DNA from 4 places in the Kurthia populi genome. Region 3 is predicted to be linked to each of the others. Evidence: riboswitches for the same ligand, from Rfam matches in the RefSeq annotation. Region 3 holds a riboswitch; each other region holds the start of a gene.
What was found. A riboswitch is a leader RNA that binds a small molecule or an ion and turns the genes downstream of it on or off. The one in region 3 is predicted to bind cobalamin.

Region 1 (5,656 bases), on a different contig from region 3:
CCAACTGGCACATTTGATACGCAAGTTACAGTTGCTCGGATCTCTTTTACTTGAACCCGAAGAGCCGCCTACGCTTCTAATGTTTCCCCTCTATACTTTGTTGTGTTGATGATGTATTCGTTATCTCCTGTTCGTTGAGCAATTGCTGTTGCATATGAAAAAAGCGTCCCTCCTTGAATCGTGATCGTATCTGATGGAACGGATAATTTCCCTTCAAGCTAGTGTGCAATGGCTTTTTCAGCTTTCATGGTGAGCCCTCCTATGCAAAACGAGCTGGCAGAACAACACTTGCTGTTGGCTCGAATGTGATAGTTTGTGTTTGGTCGTCAATTACTTTAACTGGAAATTCGCGCACCGATTTGCCATCGAGTGTAGCTTGCGAAAAGCTTACAACGTCCCCTACTGAAATTTATTCTAAAGAATCAATTGCGCTAAATGTTATTGCTGACCAACCTGTGATACCTTTAGTGTTTACCATTAACATAATAAAAATCCTCCTAAGATTAACTGTAGTTATATTTTGTAAGTGTAGAAATCTATATAGATGCTAAGATCTTCTTCGACTGCTTGTTCTGGAAATACGGACCAATCCATTCTTTTAATAGAGAGGGATAATCCATACTTCTCTAAGATATAAAGAAGTGAATCCTCAATCATTCGAAATACGCAGCCCGCCGTATTCCTCTTGAATTTTTTAGATAGTCTATTGAAGTATTCTGTGGGGACGTTGTACAACCTTACGAAGCAGGAAAATTTAGTGTCCGCTTCATTAACTTCTAACGTTTCCAATACCGTATGTGCTATACGCAAAGATTGCGAATATACATAGTCGAAAAATTTATCTGGGAATTCAAGTTCATGCGACACAGCCTAAACGCAAAGCTCTTTGGCTGCGCCAATCATCTTTAAGAAGTTGATTTGTGTGCGCACATAATGTGAATTCTCTAGGCCACCAGCTTCAAACCAGTCGTGCAAGCGTTTGTTGACATCTCTTGCAACGTATACCGGTACTTGCATCATCGCATCGTTTCAGTTCTTTTAGAATCATTTCATTTTTAATAGTCATTAGTAAATCCCTATTCAATAAAGAATGGAGCTTGTTTGTTCAATACTGTAATTAACTTTAGGCAGATGTTAGCAGTACTAGAATTATTGAAGTCTTTGTTCAAACCATTTACTTTGTTCTTTTTGCGACTCTACAAGCTCTTCATTTGATTCCAAACACCATGTAGTTAGGCCGAAAGAGATAGCCCAGATACATGCATAAAAGAAGTCATATGTAAGCAGATAGTAAATCGATTCAATGGCATTGTAGATATTGGTAGCCCACGTAAAGCGTTGAAGTAAGCGTGAGCCGTTAGATGATGTTGTCATGCAGTTCGCCCTCTGTTGAAACATTGGAGCAATTTATTGATGCTTCGATGGCATATGCTAAGCCATCGACGAATATTGTGCTGTCATGTAGCTCGAAAAAAAGTATTTTACCATATACTGAATAAATAAAATACGATACAATAGAGGTAATAACATAACGTGTATGAGCTGGTGCGTGTGAGAGCATGCTTAAAAGGGAAGCGCGGTGAAAATCCGCCACTGTCCCGCAACTGTGATTCGGAGTCTTTTATGATAAGCCACTGGGAAACTGGGAAGGCATAGAAGATGTGGATGAGAAGTCAGGAGACCTGCCAGTATCTAGTACACACCAAATGCCTACGTGGAAATAGGCGGTGTTTTGTGCGAAAGTATCGTGGTGTAAGATAGGCCACTTATTTGACTATGCATAAAAATCCAGCGCTATTTCTTTATTGAAATAGCGTTTTTTGTTTGGCTTATGTTAAATAAAAAATGAGGAGTTTTACAAATGAATGAAAACACGTATGTAGATCAATTTTGGACAATGATTTTAAACAACCAGGTAGCAGGTGTATATTCTACAATGCAGGATATGCAAGCGGAATTAGTTGACGACCATCCACAAGAGCAGCAATTGATTATGCAGGCTTATGAAATTGTACGCCGTGAGTTAGTAGGACGTAGTTAAATAAAAATGTACAAAAAGGAAGTAGACATGTTTTTTCTACTTCCTTTTTGCGTTCTTCTAGTAAGTTATTACAGAAATAAAGGAACTATTTAAAAGCCGTTGACGATAGATTTTATAGTGTGCTATAGTAATGGGAATTTCATACAGACTGTTTCAAGTTCTTCTCTCATTTAAATGACGTGGAAGGTTAAAAGGAAAATAGGTGTAATTCCTATGCTGTCTCGCAACTGTAAGTGATGTTTTCATCATAAGCCAGAATGCCTGCTTGTTACAAAGATTCATTGCAGAACTACGAAAGATAGGGAGATGGATGGCATGCTAATTTTGTCCTTATGACAGACTACATATTAAAACCATCCCCTACTTCAGGGGGTGGTTTTTTATTTCATAATAATGTTAGAGCGAAAAAATGATAAGGGGATTGACATGAAAAATAGATGGCAATGGATAGCACTATTATTCGTAGTAGGGCTTATAGCAGGATGTTCAACTAACACGACATCTAGTTCAAAAGATGAAAATACAAAAGCAACGAGTCAGCAGAATACACTAACATATGGATGGCCACTTGATGTAGGACCTTTAAATCCACATGCTTATTTACCAAATCAAATGACTGCACAAGCAATGGTTTATGATTCGCTTGTTTCGTATAATGACGACGGTACAATTGCACCAATGCTTGCGAAAAAATGGGCTATATCAGAAGATGGTAAACAATATACATTCTATTTACGTGAGGATGTAAAATTTTCGGATGGCTCTACATTTAATGCAGATAATGTTATTCGAAATGTGAATGCTATTATGAAACATAAAGATGATCATTCATGGATGGGATTAGTTCGCCACATTAAAGATTTCAAAAAAATCGACGACTATACAGTGAAATTACTATTGGACGAAGCCTATTATCCTGTATTAAATGAATTAGCATTTGTTCGACCATTTCGATTTTTAGGAGATGAAGGCTTCCCAGCTGGTGATGACACAGCAAAAGCGATAAAAAGCCCTATAGGGACAGGGCCGTGGGTATTAAAAACATATAAAAAAGACGAATATGCTATTTTTGAACGTAATGACTATTACTGGGGTGAAAAACCACCTGTTAAAGAAATTAAAATAAACGTTATACCAGATGCAGAATCAATTGCATTAGCATTTGAAAATAACGAATTAGATATGATTTACGGACGAGGCGTTATTAGTTTAGATAACTATGAGTATTTAAAAGCGCAAGGATACCATACGGAAATTTCTGAGCCGATGTCAACGCGTGCGTTATTATTTAATACACAATCAGGTCCATTAAAAGAACGTTCGGTTCGACAAGCTTTTCAATATGCGATAAATAAAATGCAAATGGTTGACAGTATTACAAATGGAACAGAAATGGTGGCAGATAAAATTTTCTGGAACAATATTCCATATGCGGATTTCGACCTAGAAACCATTTCTTATGATGTAGAAAAAGCAAAAAAATTATTAGATGAAGCGGGTTGGAAACTACCAAAGGGTGCGACAATTCGTGAGAAAAATGGACAAAAGCTTCAATTAGAATTGATGTATATTGCAACAGATGCTGTACAAAAACCAATGGCTGAATTAATGCAGGGGGAATTGGCTAAAGTAGGTATAGAGTTGACGCTGCAGGGCGCAGATGTCATGGTCGGACTTGAAAAATTAATGAATGATGAGACAGATATTAATTTTTGGCGTACAAATGGACCACCGACAGATCCACATAGTTTTATGAATGAATCATCGACACCTAATGCAAATGCAGTATATGAAGCAAAATTAGGATTAAAAGATCATAAAATATTGGATAAAAAAATGCAACAAATTTTAACAACAACGAATGAAAAACAACGCGCTACATTGTATAAAGATGTCTTAACAGAGCTTAATAAGGAAGCACTATTCTTCCCGCTATCATATGAAACAAATTTGGTCATTACACAACCGACGATGAAAAACTTTAAGCCAAGTTCATCAGAATATGATTTACCTTATCAACAAATGAAATTGAAATAATGAGTGCAAAATCCGTGATAATTCGCGGATTTTGTTTTTTATAAACGGGGAGATCATCATGAGGTATTACTTGTTTAAACGATTATGTAACATACCATTAACATTATTTTGTGTGTCTATATTGACCTTCTTATTGATTCGACTTGTTCCGGTAGAACCAGCAGAAGTTATGCTACGTATGGCTCACACAGCGCCAACTGAAGAATCATTAGACGCTATGCGTACGCGATTAGGAACAGATCAACCACTAATCATTCAATATGTGACGTGGATACGAGGTGTCATACAACTTGATTTTGGTACGTCATTTGTAAGTAAACAAGCTGTTGCAACAGACCTTTTTGCAAAACTTCCAGCGACAGCTCTATTAGCATGCGTATCTTTTTTATTAACGGTATTAATTAGCATTCCACTTGGCGTTATGAATGTGCTGACGAAATCGCGTTTACTTAAAATTGTAGGGCAATTTTTTGCACTCTGTTGTGTATCCGTACCGGTATTTTGGCTAGGCTTTTTATTTATTTATGTAGGCTCTTTGAAGTGGGGATTATTTCCATCTCATGGCATGGGCACATGGCAACATCTTTTTTTGCCAGCGTTAACATTAGCAATTCCAACGATAGGATTATTTAGTCAATTGATTCAACAAACAATAGTAGAGCTACAACAAACTTCGTTTATGCATTATGCACGTGTGCGAGGAGTGAAGAACAGAACGCTTATAAAATATTATGCGCAACATTTATTACTTCGTTTATTGCCGCTTCTAGTTGTAACATTTGGAAGTTTAATTGGTGGAGCTATTGTAGTTGAGCAAGTCTTTAGTTGGCCAGGTCTAGGACGCTACCTAATTGAATCTGTTATCAATCGGGATTATCCAGTTATCCAAGCGTATGTAATGATGATTGCTTGTTGTTATTGTGTGCTTACGTTGCTTGGGGATATTGCCCAACAAGCATTAGATCCATGTTTACGTTTGAAAGAGGTGTCTCGATGATTCAAAAAATAAGTTTAATTTTATTAGGATGTATTAGCATCATCGGTTTGTTGGCACCTTGGCTTGTTCCAAATGATCCGCTTTATGTAGATATTACGAAAAAATTAAGTGCACCTTCTGTAGCATACCCGCTTGGAACAGATCAATTAGGACGTTGTATTTTTTCTCGCTTGTTAATGGGAATTCGTTATTGTTTAGGTACGGGCGTTATAATTATGGGATTATCTGTTAGTGCGGCTTTACTAATTAGTTCTGTAGCTGTGTGCAAAGGTGGAAAGGTCGATAGTTGGTTCATCCGTATTTGTGATATGTTACTGGCTTTCCCTAATGTCGTTTTAGCATTTGCATTAGTTGGCATGCTTGGAGCAGGTTTGAAAAACATTATAATTGCCATAACTTTTGCACAAACCGTATATTATGCACGTATTTTCAGAAGTTGGTTATTAACAGTTAAACAACAAGATTATATAGCAGCAGCAAAGCTTAGTGGTACGAAAGGATTTTGGTTATTTAAGCGTCACTTATGGCCCAATATTAAGCATACATTGTGGACCTTTATAGCGCTTGATATGGGGAAGGTA
Region 2 (5,656 bases), on a different contig from region 3:
ATACTGAAAAAACAAAAAAGCCGATAAACGCTGTTATATCAACGTTTATCGACTTTTTCTAAATTTTATGATGCTTTGTAATTGAACAAAGATATGCCTTCTGGGAGAATCGAACTCTCATCTACGGATTACGAGACCGTTGTTCTACCATTAAACTAAGTAGGCAAATAGGTAAATTAGTTATGTAACTTACAACTATTATTATACTCTTTTTTGTACTTTATACAATATTCCTGTCAGAAAAACACACTTCTTGTTTATTTAACTTTTTTCTACTTTAACGCTTTTACTGCTGTTCTATTAAGAAAATTACTTTGTGCACCCTTAATGATGATGAACATACTCATTTTCTTTCACGTATTCACGGAAATTCGCTAAATCTTGCATGCCTGTTGACGTGCCATCGATTGCTTGCTGCAAGCGCTCTAATAATACCGTTTGTAAATTTGGATGATACCCAAAATAAGAGGCTAACTCAATCGAAACGCTTGGATTTGTATCAGAAAATTGCTGCGCCATTAAGGCCATTCGTTCCATTAAGATACCTGTAAATAAGAAATATGGTAACATAATGACTTGTTTTGCACCTTGCGCTAGACAGATTTGCATGCCTTGCTCCACAGTTGGTGTTGTTACACCCATAAAAGCACATTCTACAGTTGAAACAGTCAGCTGTGCTTGTAAAATCGATGCGATGTTATAGAAATCCATTTTAGCATCTTCGTCACTGCTCCCACGACCGATCAATAAAATTGCCGTATCTTTATGAGGAATCGACACATCAAATTGAATTTCTTCTAAACGAGCCTTTAAAATATCAATAATTGCTTGGTGAATACCGATTGTTTGGCCATACGTAAAACGAATTTCTGGGAACTGCGCCTTTGCCTCTTCAATTTCTGCTGGGATATGTAATTTAGAATGCCCGGCATGTAATAAAATAATTGGAATCACATGGATTTCAACCGCTCCCTGTTCAATACACGCTTGAATACCGTCCTCAATATTAGGATTCGCAAATTCTAAAAAGCATGTCTCTACTAATAAATTGGCATCAATCGCTGGCTTCATTTGACGAATAAATGAACGCACTTCTTCATTCCCCGCTTCTAGTCTGCTACCATGCCCAACAAATAATACCGCTGTCTTTTTTGTGGCGCGCTTTTTACGATATTTTTCAATGCCTTTAATATGCCCTTCTTGACGCACGCGTTCGCCATTTACCATTTCATAAATAATCGCCTCACGCGCTACATTACCTTGCACAATACTACGCGCCGTTTGCTCCTGCTGCACAGAATACCAAGTACCTTTTGGATAATCAATTACGACACATTTATCTTTACAACGTCCATTACAGCGTGTCCGTGACGTATGAATAACCTCATCTAATTTTAGTGTACGAATTTCATCACGAATTTGTTGCGTGACATCTTCTGCGCCAGCTCCCATACAAGTAGCTCCGTTACAAATCATTAAATGACGCTCCATTTTCGTTAAATTCCACGTTGTCATGCTAACTCCCCCTCATGTTGTTGATTCCCACACAGAGGATAGAAAGCATAAAAAAAGACACTTTCCCCTATAAAAAGTGCACTAAAAAAACGCAAATAACCTTTGCTTATTCCGCACCTATCCTCGTAGGGTGAATCATCGAAGATTAAATGGTAGGTCTCCTGGCTTCTCTTCAACGTACTTTACACCTTCCCGTTTACACAGTGGTTTTTGTAAAGCACTCCAAGTTACAGTTGCGGGACAGCATCGGTTTTTCACCGATTTCCCTATTAAGCTAAGAATTAGCGCCATTCATCATATTGAATTGCTTTCATTTTAGCATTAAATTTTGAAAAATCAAATAGCTCTATAAAAAAAGAGAGGCTATTCGCCTCCCTCCTGCTGTGCTAATTCAATAGTATGTCGCTTGAAAAAACCGATGCCAAATGCGATAGCTTGCAGGCTAAAGAAAATCATTTCATTGACGAACCAGCCATTTGTATAGCTATTCCATATAGGAAAATTAAAAATAAGCGAACCCTTATCAGCGATACCACCACCAAAGGCAGTCAAATCCGCCTGTACTTGTGTGTATTCTAGATATGTACTAAGTGCCAAAATAACGCATAACACGACGATATAGCTTACAATTTGTTGTCCCTTCGCTTGCGCAAAATAACGGGAGCCAATGACAAAGCTAATGAATAAACTAATCAGTAAAAATGGAATAACAAAGACAAGCGGAATAAATGCTGGATTTATATTTTTTAATGACTCATCCGGCGCTAATGTAAAATAATAGCGCACAACAAAGACACCAAATAATGAGATTGCTAATGAAATATACCACGCTAATTTACTCAAAAAATCACCTTCCATTGTTCATTATAAAAGAACTAGCTGAAAAAAAATAGCGCAAGCACGGCTTTCCTCCGCACTTGCGCTATCATTACATTGTTAATTGCTGCAATGTTTGTAATTGCACAGTTAATCGTATAAAAAGTTCATTTTGCTCGATGGCTTCATTGCGCTCCTTTAGTAGCTTTAAGTAGCTACATAATGCATACGTAAATGCATCGATAAACGCTAACTTCGGCAGCATCGTACGCTTTAACGTTTTTAATGTATCCGGATCAAAATTACGAAACTCCAGGACGCGCCCTAAAAAAATCACATCATAGGATTTTGATGTACTATACGTATGAAAGGTTTGTGGGTCATCTGTATGCAAAGCATTTATTAAAGACTTTGCAATATCCTCTATTAGAATACCATGATTAACATTTGACTCAATCGATAGTTTTCGATTGCCTTCTAGTAGGACATCAAATTGACCACCTCGCCAAAAAAACTGATTAAACTCACCCTTTTCAATAAGTTCATCATCGTGAAACACCGTCCAGATAATACGCATTGTATCCCTCCTATGCTTCATATACGAGCAATGAAGCCGTGAATAATGTTAAAAAGATTAGCTCTACAAACAGCGTAATAAAATCCCATTTCGTTGTACGTAGTTTTCCCATTGGCATCCATAGCACGTACAGACGCCCGATTATAAGCAATGCACATAATGCTAGCATCCAACTGTAGGGATATAGCAAATAGGCATAAAAATAAATACCAAATTTCAAACAAAATTCAACCACAATACGGAGAAAGCGATGTTGTCGTAAAGAGGTGTAAAGTATCCCAAGGAGGGGCTGTTTCACCTGCTCCCCATATAATACCGCCTTGTACCGTTTATACTGAAGCAATCCATCAATGCTTACAATGATGAGCATGATACAATACAAAAATACAAAAAATACCGGTTGTGTCATCGTCATGTAAATCATTCCCATCTATCATTGATTTCATTTATTATACCGAATTTTGCCAAATTTACTATAGCTTCACATAATGTTCGATTTTTCGTTTTCTTGAAGTCTTGTAGTATACTGAAAAAAAGGAATGAATTTGTAGAGGAGCTGTTAAAATGAACTACGTTGTCAATGCCGTTACACAAGATATTCATACCATTACACTCAATGCAAAGGACGGCGCTAATATTGTGCTTACAAACGCTGGAGCTGCTATCGTTGCGCTATGGGTGCCTGATAAAGAGCGCCAATTAGGTAATGTCGTGCTTGGTTATGAAAACATTGAGCAGTATTTAAATAATGATATGGCACTCGGCGCTACAATCGGTCGTCATGCAGGGCGTATTGAGCAAGCACAGATTTGTATAAACGGGGCACAAATTCAGCTACCGGCAAATGAAGGCACTCACCTACTCCATGGTAATTTCAGCTCACTGCTATGGAATTACGAAATTATTGAGCGCGCTGATGATATTTCTGTTGTCTTTACGTTACACTCAGATGCTGGCTCTGATGGCTTCCCTGGAAATGTCGACGTCAATGTGACGATGACATTTAATGAAGCGCATGAACTTCGTATTGACTATGACGCATTAAGCGATGCAAAAACGGTCTTAAATTTAACGAATCATAGCTATTTCAATTTAAGTGGTCATCCTTTTCAACCAATTGGTGACCACTTATTAGAAGTAAAAAGCGATTATTATTTGGAACTCGCCGAAGATTCGATTCCAACCTATGCAAAGGCCACACGTAATTCTTCCTTCGACTTTAGCGAGCCACAACTGCTCGCTCACCTTTTCGATAAAGATGACGTGCAGCTTACACGTGGAGGTGGCTTAGACCATCCCTTTCATTTATTACCGCAGCAGCCACAAATCCGCTTGGTTGAGCCACATGTTGGACGCGTTTTAACTGTTGAAACAAGCTATCCATTTGCGGTTATTTATAGTGGTAATAATATTGATGAAACGGCGATTCTTACAGAGCATTTACAAGCTAAAAAACAAAGTGCGATTTGCTTTGAAACACAGCTCGCTCCCTATTCTCATTTCAAAAAACGCTTTGACGCTGAGCTTGCAGCCAATCAACGCTATCACTACACAACAAATTTCCGCTTCACTACGCTTTAGGAGGCTTATTTATGGATGTTCGTCAACTCACCTATTTTACCGAAGTCGCAAAACAACAAAGTTTTACAAAAGCAGCACATAAACTGCATGTTACACAACCGACGATTTCAAAAATGGTTCGTCAGCTCGAATCTGAACTCGGCACAACATTACTCGATCGTTCGAGTAAACATGTTCAATTAACCGATGCAGGAGATGTTGTATTTGAGCGCGCTATTCAAATTATTCAAATGGTGGATGAAGTCCATTTAGCATTAGAAGATATGGAGCATTTAAAAACGGGTCATTTAACATTAGGCATGCCGCCGCTTATCGGTATTTTATTTTTTCCTCAAATCATGAAGGGCTTCCAACAACTCTTCCCAGATATTTCATTTCAATTAGATGAAATCGGCGCTAACATCGTCAAAGAACGTGTCTTATCTGGTGATTTAGATGGTGGTTTTGTGATGCTACCTGCTCACGATGAAGACTATGATTGTATTCCTTTTGTAAAAAAAGATGTGTACGTCATTGTTCATAATGACCATCCATTAGCAACAAAATCTACTATTTCAATGCGTGATTTAGAAAATGAGCCCCTGCTGCTATTTTCAGAAGACTTTACCTTGCATGACCGTATCATTCAAGAATGTGAAGATTTTGGCTTTGAACCAACGATTGCTTTTGAAAGCTCACAGTGGGAATTTATTAGCCAAATGATTGAACATAATTTAGGTATCGCCTTATTCCCTGAACCATTTGCGCATAAAACCAATCCCAATGTGGTGAAAATGATTCCATTAGAGAAGCCAATTTTATGGGAAATTGCTTTCATTTTAAAAAAAGATCGCTACCGTTCACAGGCAATGCGTGCATTTCTTGACTACGTGAAAAAGAATTCCAATTTGGAATAATGATGATAATAATTATGTATTTTACGAATGTAGCTTTTTGTTATACACTGAATAACGAATTAACAAAGCGCTAGCATATTATTTAAAAAAAGCGCGTTATTTAAAGGTCGTGATTTCGTTGAAAGTCCTTCAAAAAGCACTTCAGATTATCGTTCAAATTATTTTCATTTGGGGATTTTTGCTTATTGGCACATGGCTTAGCGCAGCTCTCCATATCCAGATTCCAGGTAGTATTATTGGTCTCTTATTATTATTTATTTGTTTAAAAGCA
Region 3 (5,656 bases):
GGGTAGCAACAAAATCGTTTATTTATTCACAGGCGTATCACGCACATGAACAAGAAAACCTTGTACAATGGATGCAACAGCAACTGACATCAACGGATAATCGTATTGATTGGCTTGTACCAACGCGTAATAATACGCCAATGGTCCAGGATTTTAAAGGAACGAGCGTTTATTCAAGTATTTTAAATGGTGATTTACTGCATTTTTATTTGCGTGATTTACAAATTGATATGGGGCGAGAAAGTGTCAGCCGTTATGGCACACTTGGTAATCGTACGAATTTAATGGCGCTTGAGCAAGTGCAGTTTTATATGCGTCCTAGCAGCGACGAATCTGTGCCATACGGTTATGAGCTGGCAAAACAAACAACGAATTACCGTGCATACGAGAACACAGATTTATTACCCGTGTTCCGTGTGACAAATGAATCATATAATGAGCAGGCTCTTGAAAAAGCACCGGTACTTGCAAAAGAGCAGGCGATGCTAAAAGGTGTTATTCGCGAAGCCGGTACGATTACGGCACCTGAAGTCGCAACGATACCTATTAAACAGACGAAGGTTGAAGGCGCTACGTGGGTAAACAATGAATTGATTGTCGACGGAGAATCAGGTCACATTCAATTAACATTAGATACACCAAAGCGTATGAAAACGCTATATGTTCAAATGCATATTGAAGGAATTAAACATCCAACAGGCTTTACACTTCAAGTGAATGAATATAAAACAACACGTAAAAAATCAAATTCGATTTATCGAACAGGTTTTAATGATGTGACAGTCGCTGTAGATGCAGCGAAAACGGTGACCATCACGCTGCCTAAAGGGCATTATCAACTAGGTGATTTAGCGATTTACGGGGAAGATTATCAAACACTTGATAAAGCACTTGAGCGTAAAAACACAGCGCAGATGATTTGGGATAATGGCAAGGCCTTTGGGGAAGTTACGGCACAAGATGGTGATGTGCTCGCAACCTCTATTCCATATGGCAAAGGTTGGCGTGCGACTGTAGATGGTAAGAAAGTAACAGTAGAAAAAGTGAATTATGCATTTGTTGGCATTCCACTTGAAAAAGGTAAGCATACGGTCGAGTTCACGTATTTACCACCGTATTGGCCAATTGCCGCCTGGCTTTCAATTTTGTCAGTCCTTGTATTGCTCGTATTAAGAATATATAAAGCTAAAAAAATGAACTAACGAGACAATATAAAAAGAAAAAGACACTTTCAAAGGGGATAAAACCTTTGGAGGTGTTTTTTGATGAAAAAAAGTGTATTCATACGAAACAAAAATGAAAGCCACTCAAGATGAAGTTGGCAAATGTGACAGTGAATGAAATGGTGAGGTATGTGGGATTAAAAATAACACACAAATTTATTAATGGATGAAATGGTGTAAAGACGGAGATGTGCATCGGTTACAACAACCTCTTGGAAAACAATACAGCTATGGGAAAGGTATATCTAAAATGACTTTGCCTGATTATTAGCACTCAATCAAAAAAGGCGTTATCATGAGCATGCCCTTCAAACATATATCAACTATGATAATCATACGCGAATTTTGGCAAAGTTAAACCCCAGTTGCATACCAGAAAAAGAGGGTTTAACAAGAATTTGACGGCGACTCCTAGGGGAGCCCTAGCCCTTAGCATGAGTGGAAGACCCCGCAGTGAGCTTGCGAGCGAGGAGGCTTCCACCATGCCCCAGGAAAGCGTCCGTCAAATTCAGTTGAAAGGTATTGTTTTTTTCTTTGTCTCACTTTCGTGGGTCAGTTCAAACATTTGTAGGTATTTTTTGATGGAAAAAAAGTGTATTCATACGAAACAAAACGGAAAGCCATTAGAGGTGAAGGAATAGAAAGCCGGTGAAATACATCATAAAATGGAGCTAGATGTTTGTTCTAGTACCTTTTTAAGTGTTTATAACTATAATTTAATAACCAAAATATGAAAAGTTAGGTGTCAATCAATTGTTTATGAAGCAGGACCCAGAGGCGATTACGCAGTTTTTAACGCAAACACTCGCCCCCCTTCAAACGCCACGTGCACAGGCTAGTGAGCTAGAGGACACGCTGCGAAGCTATATCTATCACAGTCGTTCTATTACAAAAACCGCAGCTGCGCTTCATATTCAACAAAATACGCTCTATCATCGTCTTACGAAAATCGAAGAGCTTGTGCAAATGAATTTAAATGATTGGAACGATTATCTAGCATTATCACTCGCATTCCATCTACAACAATTTGAGTAATCATGCTATGCTTTAACTATCAAGTATTCATTCATATAGGGAAATGAGTGCAAAGCTCATGCAGCCCCCGCTACTGTAATGCTGACGACTTCACAAAAACCACTGAAAGGGAAGGTGTGAACGAGGATGATGCACAGCCAGGATACCTATTGCAATACTTGAATCACATGCTTTTCGGTGGGAGAAGCAGGGGCTTTTTTGTCGCTCCTTTTTTCAACCAAAGTCAAGCAACAAGGAGTGAACAGAATGCAAGGCCCATTAAAAATTGATTTTGAAAAAATATGGCAAGAAGGTATGCACGACTGGCAAGGGAATATGCCGGAGCGAATGGTTGATGATGCACTCGAAGAAGATTTCTGGCGTCAATCCATGCAACGTAAAAAGCCGAAACAAACCGATGCCCATGCTATCCCTATTTTTGACGCAATGAAGACGCATATTTCCCCGCAGGACTCTGTACTTGAAATCGGTCCGGGTTGGGGTAATTATACCTTTCCATTAGAAGAGTATGCGGCTAGTCTAAGCTGTGTGGATAGCTCAGAAAGCGTACTCAGTTATTTAGCACAGTATACAAATGCAGCACTTATTCACGGAAAATTTGAAACATTACCTCTTGAGCCACATGATGTTGTCGTAGGGGTCAATTGTTTTTACCGTATGTATCATATGAATGCAACCTTACGAAAGATGAATGCGCTCGCACGAAAAAAGGCGATTATCGGTATGACAACAGGACCTATCCAGCCGCATTATGAAGTACTAGATAAGCAGTTCGGCTATGCTATTAAATATCCACGCCGAGATTATATTGAAATTTTAAATATGCTGTATCAGCTCGGTATTTTTGCTGATTGCCAAATGCTGCCGCTTGAACGCATTTATACATATCCAACAAAGGAAGCCTTACTGACCGCACAAAGTAAAAAAATTCGCGACAATGCGTATCAGCTTGAGCATGTTGAACAGGCGTTGGCTGATTTTGTTACCTATGACGGGGAGCAATATATATACAAGCATCGTTTTTATGCGGCTATTATTTCATGGACACCACAATAGAAAAAATGTAGACATGTTTACGTATTTACATGTCTACGTTTTTGTGCGTAAACTTCTAATAGCTGTGCGGCGAGATGCTTCATTTCACTTCCGAGTTGATCGCGTACCCTGCGAAATGCTTGTAGCTGTTCTAGATAATCCTGTTGTACAAGCGGCTCTTCAATAGAAATATGAATATGTAGTTTTGTTTAAATTGAAATATGCACACCTACTTTTTCCTCATAAATCTTGTGAATGAATAATGCAGTAGCATGCATAAATAATTTGCGAATATGCTAAACATTTTCTCAGACGTAACCGATTTTCATACGCTTTAAGCAATTTAATAGAGACTCTTACCTATTGCCTGTATAATGGAGGATAACATAAATAGTAAGAGGAGCCGATTCGACATGAATCACTACGCAACGGATTATATACGTGTTGGTGAAGCATTGAATATTGTGGAGTGTCGCCTGTACCAATTGGATTATCACATGCGTCATGAGCTTGATGGACATATCGAACAGTGGCAGGAGCGTCAAATGATTTATGGCTTGCTACAAGCTGTATATATTCGTTTATATGAGCTGAATGAGATTGATGATGTGACGTTAGTGTGCAAGCATGAGCGTACGGATTTATCGAGTGCTACAGCCGTATTAACATTTAGAAAAATGTATTTTATTAGTGATCAAGTCGTGCGCCACTATCCCGCAGATTTTGAAAGATATTGGGCATCGCGCATTACCATTGAGCAATTTACGCCGCTAAGTGACGCTATTTGGCAACAGTTGAATCATGCGATGCAGCAAAAAATTCAACTCGATGGTGAAGCGGATGTTGCACGAGAGATTAAACTACTACAACGATTTTTAGCTGAATAATTAATGAAACCCTTCGACGAAACTGTCGAAGGGTTTTTTAATCGTTTGCTAGCAAATCGTCAGAACGCTAGAAAGCGGGTTTTGGCTACGACATATTTCAAAATATGTGCCAATTAATGCTAATAGGCGCATCGATTTTAAATTGTTTAATAACAATATTGCAAAAATCGTCAACAAAAAAATTTATTAGGCGACACCGTCACAAATAACCATCATTTTTGATAACTGAAAAAGGCTGTTTTATGTGAAAACGGCGCTTCTGCGGGTTGTTTTAGTTAAAAGTGGGGCCCCTAGAGGTGTTATAAATAGGGGATTTTCCTTAAAGAAAAAGATTTATTCAAAAAAACGACATACAGCGAGATTCTGCTATTTTTTTTAATTTTTATGTGTGGAAATTGCCCTTTTTAAGGCTAAAACGGTCAAAAAATACCCGTTAGAGACCCGGAAAAGGGCCGAACTTGAACGAATGACTTGCTAAAACATAATATTTATCGCTTTAAAAATAGTAATTATCACGTAAACCCTTTAAGTGACGCAAATTATTATAATAATAGTGTGTAAATAAGCTCAGTAGAGACGCTTATTAAAAAATATGTCGTATCGAAAAGACGCTTTCTAACGTAATGAACGATTTCAAATGAAGATATAGAAAAAAGAGGCTGGAGAAATCCAGCCTCTTTCGTGATTAGCGTTGTTTGTAATTTGCCTTTTGTGTTTTCGATATTTTTTTCCAGCGGCGCTTTTCAGCAAGCTGTTGCTGCGCATTTGTTTTGCGCTCGATAAAGGCAACCTCACGTAATAGCTTAAAATAATTTTGTAGACGGCCAGGTTCCAGCTCGCCACGCTCGATTGCACCGCGAACAGCACAGCCTGGTTCATTTTGATGGGTGCAATCGCGGAAACGGCAATCTTCTGCATAGCCTTCAATATCCTTAAAGCCGGTATCCAAGCTGTTTTGCTCGCTCCAAATATGCAGTTCGCGCATTCCAGGGGTATCAATTAAGCATGCACCGCCCGGTAATTGGACGAGCTCGCGATGCGTCGTCGTATGGCGGCCCTTCGCATCGTCCTCACGTATAGCAGAAACTTTCATTGCGGCTGTTTCTACTAAGGCATTGGTTAGAGAGGATTTACCAGCACCAGATGAACCAAGTAATGCCGCCGTTTTTCCAAGCGTTAAATATTGACGCAAATCGTTGATCCCTTCGCCTGTTACTACACTTGTCACGACATAATCAACACCCATCGCAGCTGTTTCTGTTTCACGAATAAAGGGTGTGACGTCTTCGCACATATCTGCCTTCGTTAAGACGACAACTGGCATTGCACCTGATTCCCATGCGGCAACGACATAGCGTTCAAGGCGGCGGCTATTAAAATCATCATTTAAGCTCATTACTAAAAAGACGATGTCAATATTTGCGGCAACAACCTGTTCTTCTACTTCAAGTCCGGCAGCCTTTCGCGTGAAGACCG
Region 4 (5,656 bases), on a different contig from region 3:
CGTTTAGCTGCTGATGTAGCGGCACATCCTGATGTGAAGGACCGTGAAATGATTGATGTCGCAGAAGTGATGAGTGACCGCATTTTATTCACAGGTACTGCTTCAAAAGCGTATAAACAATATGTGACGAATGCTATTAATCCTCAAAAAACTGCTGAGGGCTATGATGTATGGATTAAACGTATTTTTGATTTCTCAGGCCTAGATAGTAGTAAGCCTGAGCATGATCCACAACTAGTTCGTGAAAACATTCGCTATATGCAGCCATTTGGCTCGATGTATGCGGCTGGGAATCATACTGGTATTCAAGCCTATACCATTCCTTTCTTATTCTCGAGTGACTTCAGCAAAACGTACCCAGGCTGGGGCTTAACACATGAAATTGGGCACCGTATGGCTGTTGGGATGCGTGAATACGGCGAGGTAACAAATAATATGGTATCGATGGCGATGTCTGTGGAATACAATTCCCTGGATAACCGAATTCCATTTGAAACCATTTATCAACAAACGCTAGAAGAAAATAAAGTACAAATGGCAGATCAATCATTAACTGTTCGGTTAGGAACATTTTGGCAGCTAGAGCTTGCGCATCCAGGGTACTGGGCGGAGCTAAATAAATTATACCGTGAAGAGCCGATTTCATTATCGGACGGGGATGCGACACGTCAGCAATATATCGTGACGTATTCATCACGCGTCTTGAAAAAGGATTTAAGTAACTATTTTGCAAGACACGGCTTTACGGTTAATGACGAAACACGTAAGGAAACGAGTAAATATGCGCAGCCGAAGAAATTATGGTACTTAAACAATAAAGTTTTAGACTATAAGGGAACCGGCTTTAGTACAGGTGTGAAACCAAATGTGACAATGACGCATAGTACAACGAAAAATGTACTTGGTTTAAGCATGGATGATGCACAAGCAACGCATTTACTTGGCTATGAAATTTATCGAAATGGTGAATTAATTGCATTTACGGCGAATCCGAACTATACGGATGAAACGTCGGAAGCGGCAACGTATGATATCATTGCTTATGATAAAAAATTAGGTACGACAAAGGCAACAACAGTAAAAGCACAATAAAGAAAAAGGAGAAAGCGCTAAACTCGCGCTTTCTCCTTTTTTAGTCGTTTAATTCGTTTGTAATGTTTTTTTGCGTAATGCTTTTGCTGCTTCGACCATATGTTTTAGTGAGGCAACGGTTTCAGGTTCCTGGCGTGTTTTTAGACCACAGTCTGGGTTGACCCAGAAATGATTTGCTGGAATGACCGCAAGACTTTCTTCTAAAATCGTTGTCATTTCATCTGCTGATGGGACACGCGGGCTATGGATATCATAAACACCTAAGCCGATACCATACGGATAAGGATTTTCTTTTAGTGAATGAATTAATTCGCCGTGGCTACGTGATGTTTCAAGTGAAATGACATCGGCATCAAGTGCGGTAATAGGGTCAATAAAGTCATTAAACTCACAATAGCACATATGTGTGTGAATTTGTGTCGTAGTATCGACGCTTGACGTGGCAAGCTTGAAGGCATCAATAGCCCAGTTTAAGTAAGCTTGCCAGTTGTCTTGACGCAGCGGTAACCCTTCGCGTAGTGCAGGCTCATCCACTTGGATAATGCGAATGCCCGCTTCCTCTAATGCATGAATTTCTTTTCGAAGTGCTAGGGCAATTTGTGCTGCGACTACATCACGTGGAAGATCATTTCGAACGAATGACCAGTTCAAAATCGTGACAGGCCCAGTTAACATACCTTTCATCCATTTATCGGTATGTTGCTGTGCAAAGACGGTTTCTTTTACAGTCATTGGCGCAAGCCAGTCGACATCACCGTAAATAATTGGCGGCTTAACACAGCGTGAGCCATACGACACCACCCATGCAAACTTAGTGAATGCAAAGCCAGCTAGTTTTTCACCAAAGTATTCAACCATGTCCGTACGTTCAAATTCACCATGTACAAGAACATCTAAATCAATTTCTTCTTGTAAGGCAATCCAGCGCAATGTTTCAGCATCTAGTTTTGCTTCATATGCCGAGTCGTCTAAATCGCCACGTCGCCAAGCAGCACGCCATGAACGGACTTCTTTTGATTGTGGGAAGCTGCCAATTGTTGTCGTTGGGAATAATGGTAAATGAAGTGCCTGTTGTTGTAATGCAAGACGTTCTGTAAATGGGACGGTACGCTTAAAATCTTTCTCTTCTAACTTAGCAAGTGCTGTAGACACGCTTTCATTTTGACGACTTGCATGATTTTTTAATGCTTCAATACGCTTCATGCTAGCAGATACCGCCGTTGGTGTTGGCCACTCACCGCTTTCGATATAGCCACTTACTTCGACAAGTTCACCTAATTTTTCATCACTGAATGCGAGTGCATCTTTTAGTGTATCGAAGAGCGTTGTTTCATTCGCAACGGTCACCGGGCAGTGCTGCAAGCTACAAGAGGGTTGCAGCCAAATAGCTTGAGGTGATACAAGTGTTTGAACGGCTTGTACATCTTGTGCAACTTCCTGTAAATTACTTGCCCAAATATCACGACCATTAACCACGCCAAGTGCTAATGTTTTTTGTGGTGGGAAGCCATGCTGACGAAGCGCAGCTAAATTTTCTTTTTTGCCATGAATTAAATCTAATCCGATACCAGCCACTGGTAAATTCGTGATGCGTTCAAAATCTGTTAACGCTTCGAAATAGGTTGTCAGCATCACTTTTGCTTGTGGCACAGCCTCGACAAGTTGTGTATAAATAACTTCTGCTAAGCGACAATCTTCCTCTGATAGGGCAGTAGTCAAAATCGGCTCCTCTAATTGAATCCACTCTGCTCCAACATCTACAAGTTGCTGTAAAACCTGTGCGTAAAGAGGCAGTAGCTCCAATAAATAGTGGGCAAGTTCTTTATCACGATAGCCTTTCGTTAATTGAGAGAAGGTCATTGGCCCGATTAGTGTTGGTTTCACGTCAATATCAACCGCTTCTTTTGCCTCTAAGAACCAATCTACATAATGATTATGATTTAATTTCAGTTTCGCGCCCTCGTATTCGGGAACGATGTAGTGATAATTAGTATTGAACCATTTTGTCATTTCGCAAGCGACCGTGTCAGTCGTACCACGAGCCATCGCATAATATGTAGTAAGAGAAGGTACATCTTCTAGTGAGCGATAACGAGATGGGATTAAGTTAAAAAGAAATGCAAGATCGAGCATACGGTCATACATCGTAAAATCACCAGATGTTACTTGCGTTAGGCCGAGTTTTTGTTGTTTTTTTAAATGGGTAATGCGTAATTTTTTCCACTCTGCTTGTAATGTATCTTCGCTAATCGCTTGTTTCCAAAATTTTTCTACGAGACGTTTCCATTCGCGGTTTTCTCCGATATACGGGTAACCAATTGTTGTTGTAATCATGTATATTCCTCCTTTGGTGTATTACATAACTCCAAATAAAAAAGCTATTTCAATTAAGAAATAGCGGAAGAATCTATGCATTATTAAAAAAGTCGAATCCTTTTGACCGACCATCGCACAGAACACCGCCCATCTCCACGTGAGCCTTTGGTGTGTACTCAAAACAGGCAGGTCTCCTGACTTATCATCAACATGCTTAAAGCCTTCCCATTTACACAGTGGCGAATTTTTAAGCACTCCGAATTACAGTTGCGGGACAGCGACGGATTCACACCATACTTCCCTTTTAAGCATGTTCTCACATGCACCGGTTTGTAACACGTTATGTAATTGAACAATACTATAGCATATATTTTTCAGAAAATAAAATATATTTTGAAAATGAGCAGAATTTTACTTAAAACCATCTAAAACAATACGAGATGAATTATTTGATGTTATACTGTAAGAAAACATCGCTACACCCAATAATTTATACATAAAACGTAGTGTGCGAAAAACTTAGGTATATAGTATAACGCCAGATAATGGGCTGTTTTAAAATACTTATAGAAGAAATTAGGAGGGATACAATGACGATTCTACTAGTGGATGACAACAAGGTAAATCTATTTGTCATGGAGAAAATTTTAAAAAGTGCTGGGTACGATAATTGTGTATCTCTGACATCAGCTCAGGCACTGTATGATTATTTGAAAATTGATGAACTAAAGTATAAGCCAGATTCAGTGGATCTAATTTTATTAGACATTATGATGCCAGAAATTGATGGTATCGAAGCGTGTCGGACGATTCGTCGTGATGAGCGTTATAAAAATATCCAAATTTTATTTACAACTGCACTTGATGATAAGAAAAAATTATCAGAAGCACTTGGCGCTGGTGGTAATGATTATATTACAAAACCAATTAACAAAACTGAATTACTAGCGCGTATGGATGTGGCGCTCCGTTTAAAACAAGAGCTGGATTGGCATATGATTCATGATGAAAAGATTGAAAATGAATTAAATTTAGCAGCACATGTGCAGCGCAGTTTATTAAGTGAACCTTTTACTGATGACAAGCTTGCTGTACAAGTGGCGTATAAACCGTCATTTAATTTAGCTGGGGACATGTATTACTGGGAACAAATAGATGAGGATCGCTATGCCGTAATGTTATTTGACATGATGGGGCATGGTATTTCGGCTTCCCTCGTTTGTATGTTTATTTCATCTGCGCTGCGTGATAGTGTGAAGAAACGTGTAAAGCCGGCTGAAGTGATGATCGAATTAAATCGCTATATGTCCTTATTGCATACAGATAAAGAAAAAATTCCATACTACTTTACAGGTGTTTATATGCTAATTAATACGAAGGAAAAAACGATTGAGTATGTCAATGCAGGGCATCCGCATGGCTATGTGTGGCTGAACGAAGAAGAACTTGTACATTTGAACAACAATTCCTGTGCAATTGGCTTTTTCGATGATATTGATGTGAAATCACAAACGATTTCATACGAAAACTCGGCGCAAATTATTCTGTTTACAGATGGTGTGCTAGAGGCGATGCATCCAGATGAATTTGAAGCGGAGCGACGTATGGATAAGCTTGCTGTACAAACATTATCACTTGATAAACCATTACTTGATTATGTTATTCCGCGTGAACAGCAAGAGAATCAACCAGATGATATGTGTATGCTTGTGATTCAGGCAAATTAAAAAGAGGCTTTGACATATGTGTCAGAAAAGCCGCTCCTATGAGCATAAGAAAAACCGGAATCGCGCTGTGGCGCGGTTCCGGTTTTTCGTTGTGAACGCTAAAAAAGGAGCATGACGTGTTTTGTCCCAGCCTCTTTTTTAGTCATAGATTTTTTGATAAATTTTTTCATTCGTAATCGTTTCTTCAAATTTAGGCATAATATCTGAGAAGCGGAGCGATTCTTTTGCACCGAGGCAAAGGAAGCCACCACGTGATAGACTATCGTGGAAAAGCTTATATACTTTATTTTGAAGTGGTGGTGAAAAATAAATCAATACGTTACGACAAATAATTAAGTGAAATTCATTAAATGATTGATCTGTCACTAAGTTATGCTGTGCAAAACTAATTGATTCAAGAAGCTCCGGTTTTATATACGCAAAATGACTGTCCGTATAATAATATTCAGAGAAAGCTTGGCTACCACCCGCAAGCATATAATTTTTCGTATAGTTTTGCATTTTTTGAATGGGGAACCGGG

Region 1: it holds a riboswitch for cobalamin, as region 3 does, so the genes downstream of both, nikA (nickel ABC transporter substrate-binding protein) here and ACFSY7_RS00735 (class I SAM-dependent methyltransferase) in region 3, are expected to answer to the same signal.
Region 2: it holds a riboswitch for cobalamin, as region 3 does, so the genes downstream of both, ACFSY7_RS03640 (CbiX/SirB N-terminal domain-containing protein) here and ACFSY7_RS00735 (class I SAM-dependent methyltransferase) in region 3, are expected to answer to the same signal.
Region 4: it holds a riboswitch for cobalamin, as region 3 does, so the genes downstream of both, metE (5-methyltetrahydropteroyltriglutamate--homocysteine S-methyltransferase) here and ACFSY7_RS00735 (class I SAM-dependent methyltransferase) in region 3, are expected to answer to the same signal.

Annotation. Positions count from the first base shown of each region.
Region 1 is NZ_JBHUOR010000106.1:10,704-16,359, reverse strand. It holds gene ACFSY7_RS12150 (DUF6877 family protein) at 871-1,020, opposite strand; gene ACFSY7_RS12145 (hypothetical protein) at 1,150-1,374, opposite strand; partial or broken gene ACFSY7_RS12140 (AsnC family transcriptional regulator) at 1,386-1,499, shown strand; cobalamin riboswitch at 1,527-1,704, shown strand; gene ACFSY7_RS12135 (hypothetical protein) at 1,862-2,041, shown strand; cobalamin riboswitch at 2,180-2,324, shown strand; gene nikA (nickel ABC transporter substrate-binding protein) at 2,468-4,078, shown strand; gene ACFSY7_RS12125 (ABC transporter permease) at 4,137-5,075, shown strand; gene ACFSY7_RS12120 (ABC transporter permease subunit) at 5,072-5,656, shown strand, end outside.
Region 2 is NZ_JBHUOR010000019.1:25,379-31,034, forward strand. It holds tRNA gene ACFSY7_RS03635 (tRNA-Thr) at 95-165, opposite strand; gene ACFSY7_RS03640 (CbiX/SirB N-terminal domain-containing protein) at 325-1,515, opposite strand; cobalamin riboswitch at 1,650-1,822, opposite strand; gene ACFSY7_RS03645 (hypothetical protein) at 1,879-2,358, opposite strand; gene ACFSY7_RS03650 (hypothetical protein) at 2,444-2,908, opposite strand; gene ACFSY7_RS03655 (hypothetical protein) at 2,919-3,077, opposite strand; gene ACFSY7_RS03660 (aldose epimerase family protein) at 3,473-4,489, shown strand; gene ACFSY7_RS03665 (LysR family transcriptional regulator) at 4,501-5,385, shown strand; gene ACFSY7_RS03670 (CidA/LrgA family protein) at 5,504-5,656, shown strand, end outside.
Region 3 is NZ_JBHUOR010000003.1:61,016-66,671, reverse strand. It holds gene ACFSY7_RS00745 (YfhO family protein) at 1-1,202, shown strand, start outside; gene ACFSY7_RS00740 (PucR family transcriptional regulator) at 1,983-2,258, shown strand; cobalamin riboswitch at 2,270-2,427, shown strand; gene ACFSY7_RS00735 (class I SAM-dependent methyltransferase) at 2,505-3,314, shown strand; gene ACFSY7_RS00730 (hypothetical protein) at 3,707-4,180, shown strand; gene rsgA (ribosome small subunit-dependent GTPase A) at 4,866-5,656, opposite strand, start outside.
Region 4 is NZ_JBHUOR010000040.1:72,780-78,435, forward strand. It holds gene ACFSY7_RS07770 (M60 family metallopeptidase) at 1-1,092, shown strand, start outside; gene metE (5-methyltetrahydropteroyltriglutamate--homocysteine S-methyltransferase) at 1,141-3,426, opposite strand; cobalamin riboswitch at 3,576-3,753, opposite strand; gene ACFSY7_RS07780 (SpoIIE family protein phosphatase) at 3,999-5,135, shown strand; gene ACFSY7_RS07785 (CheR family methyltransferase) at 5,274-5,656, opposite strand, start outside.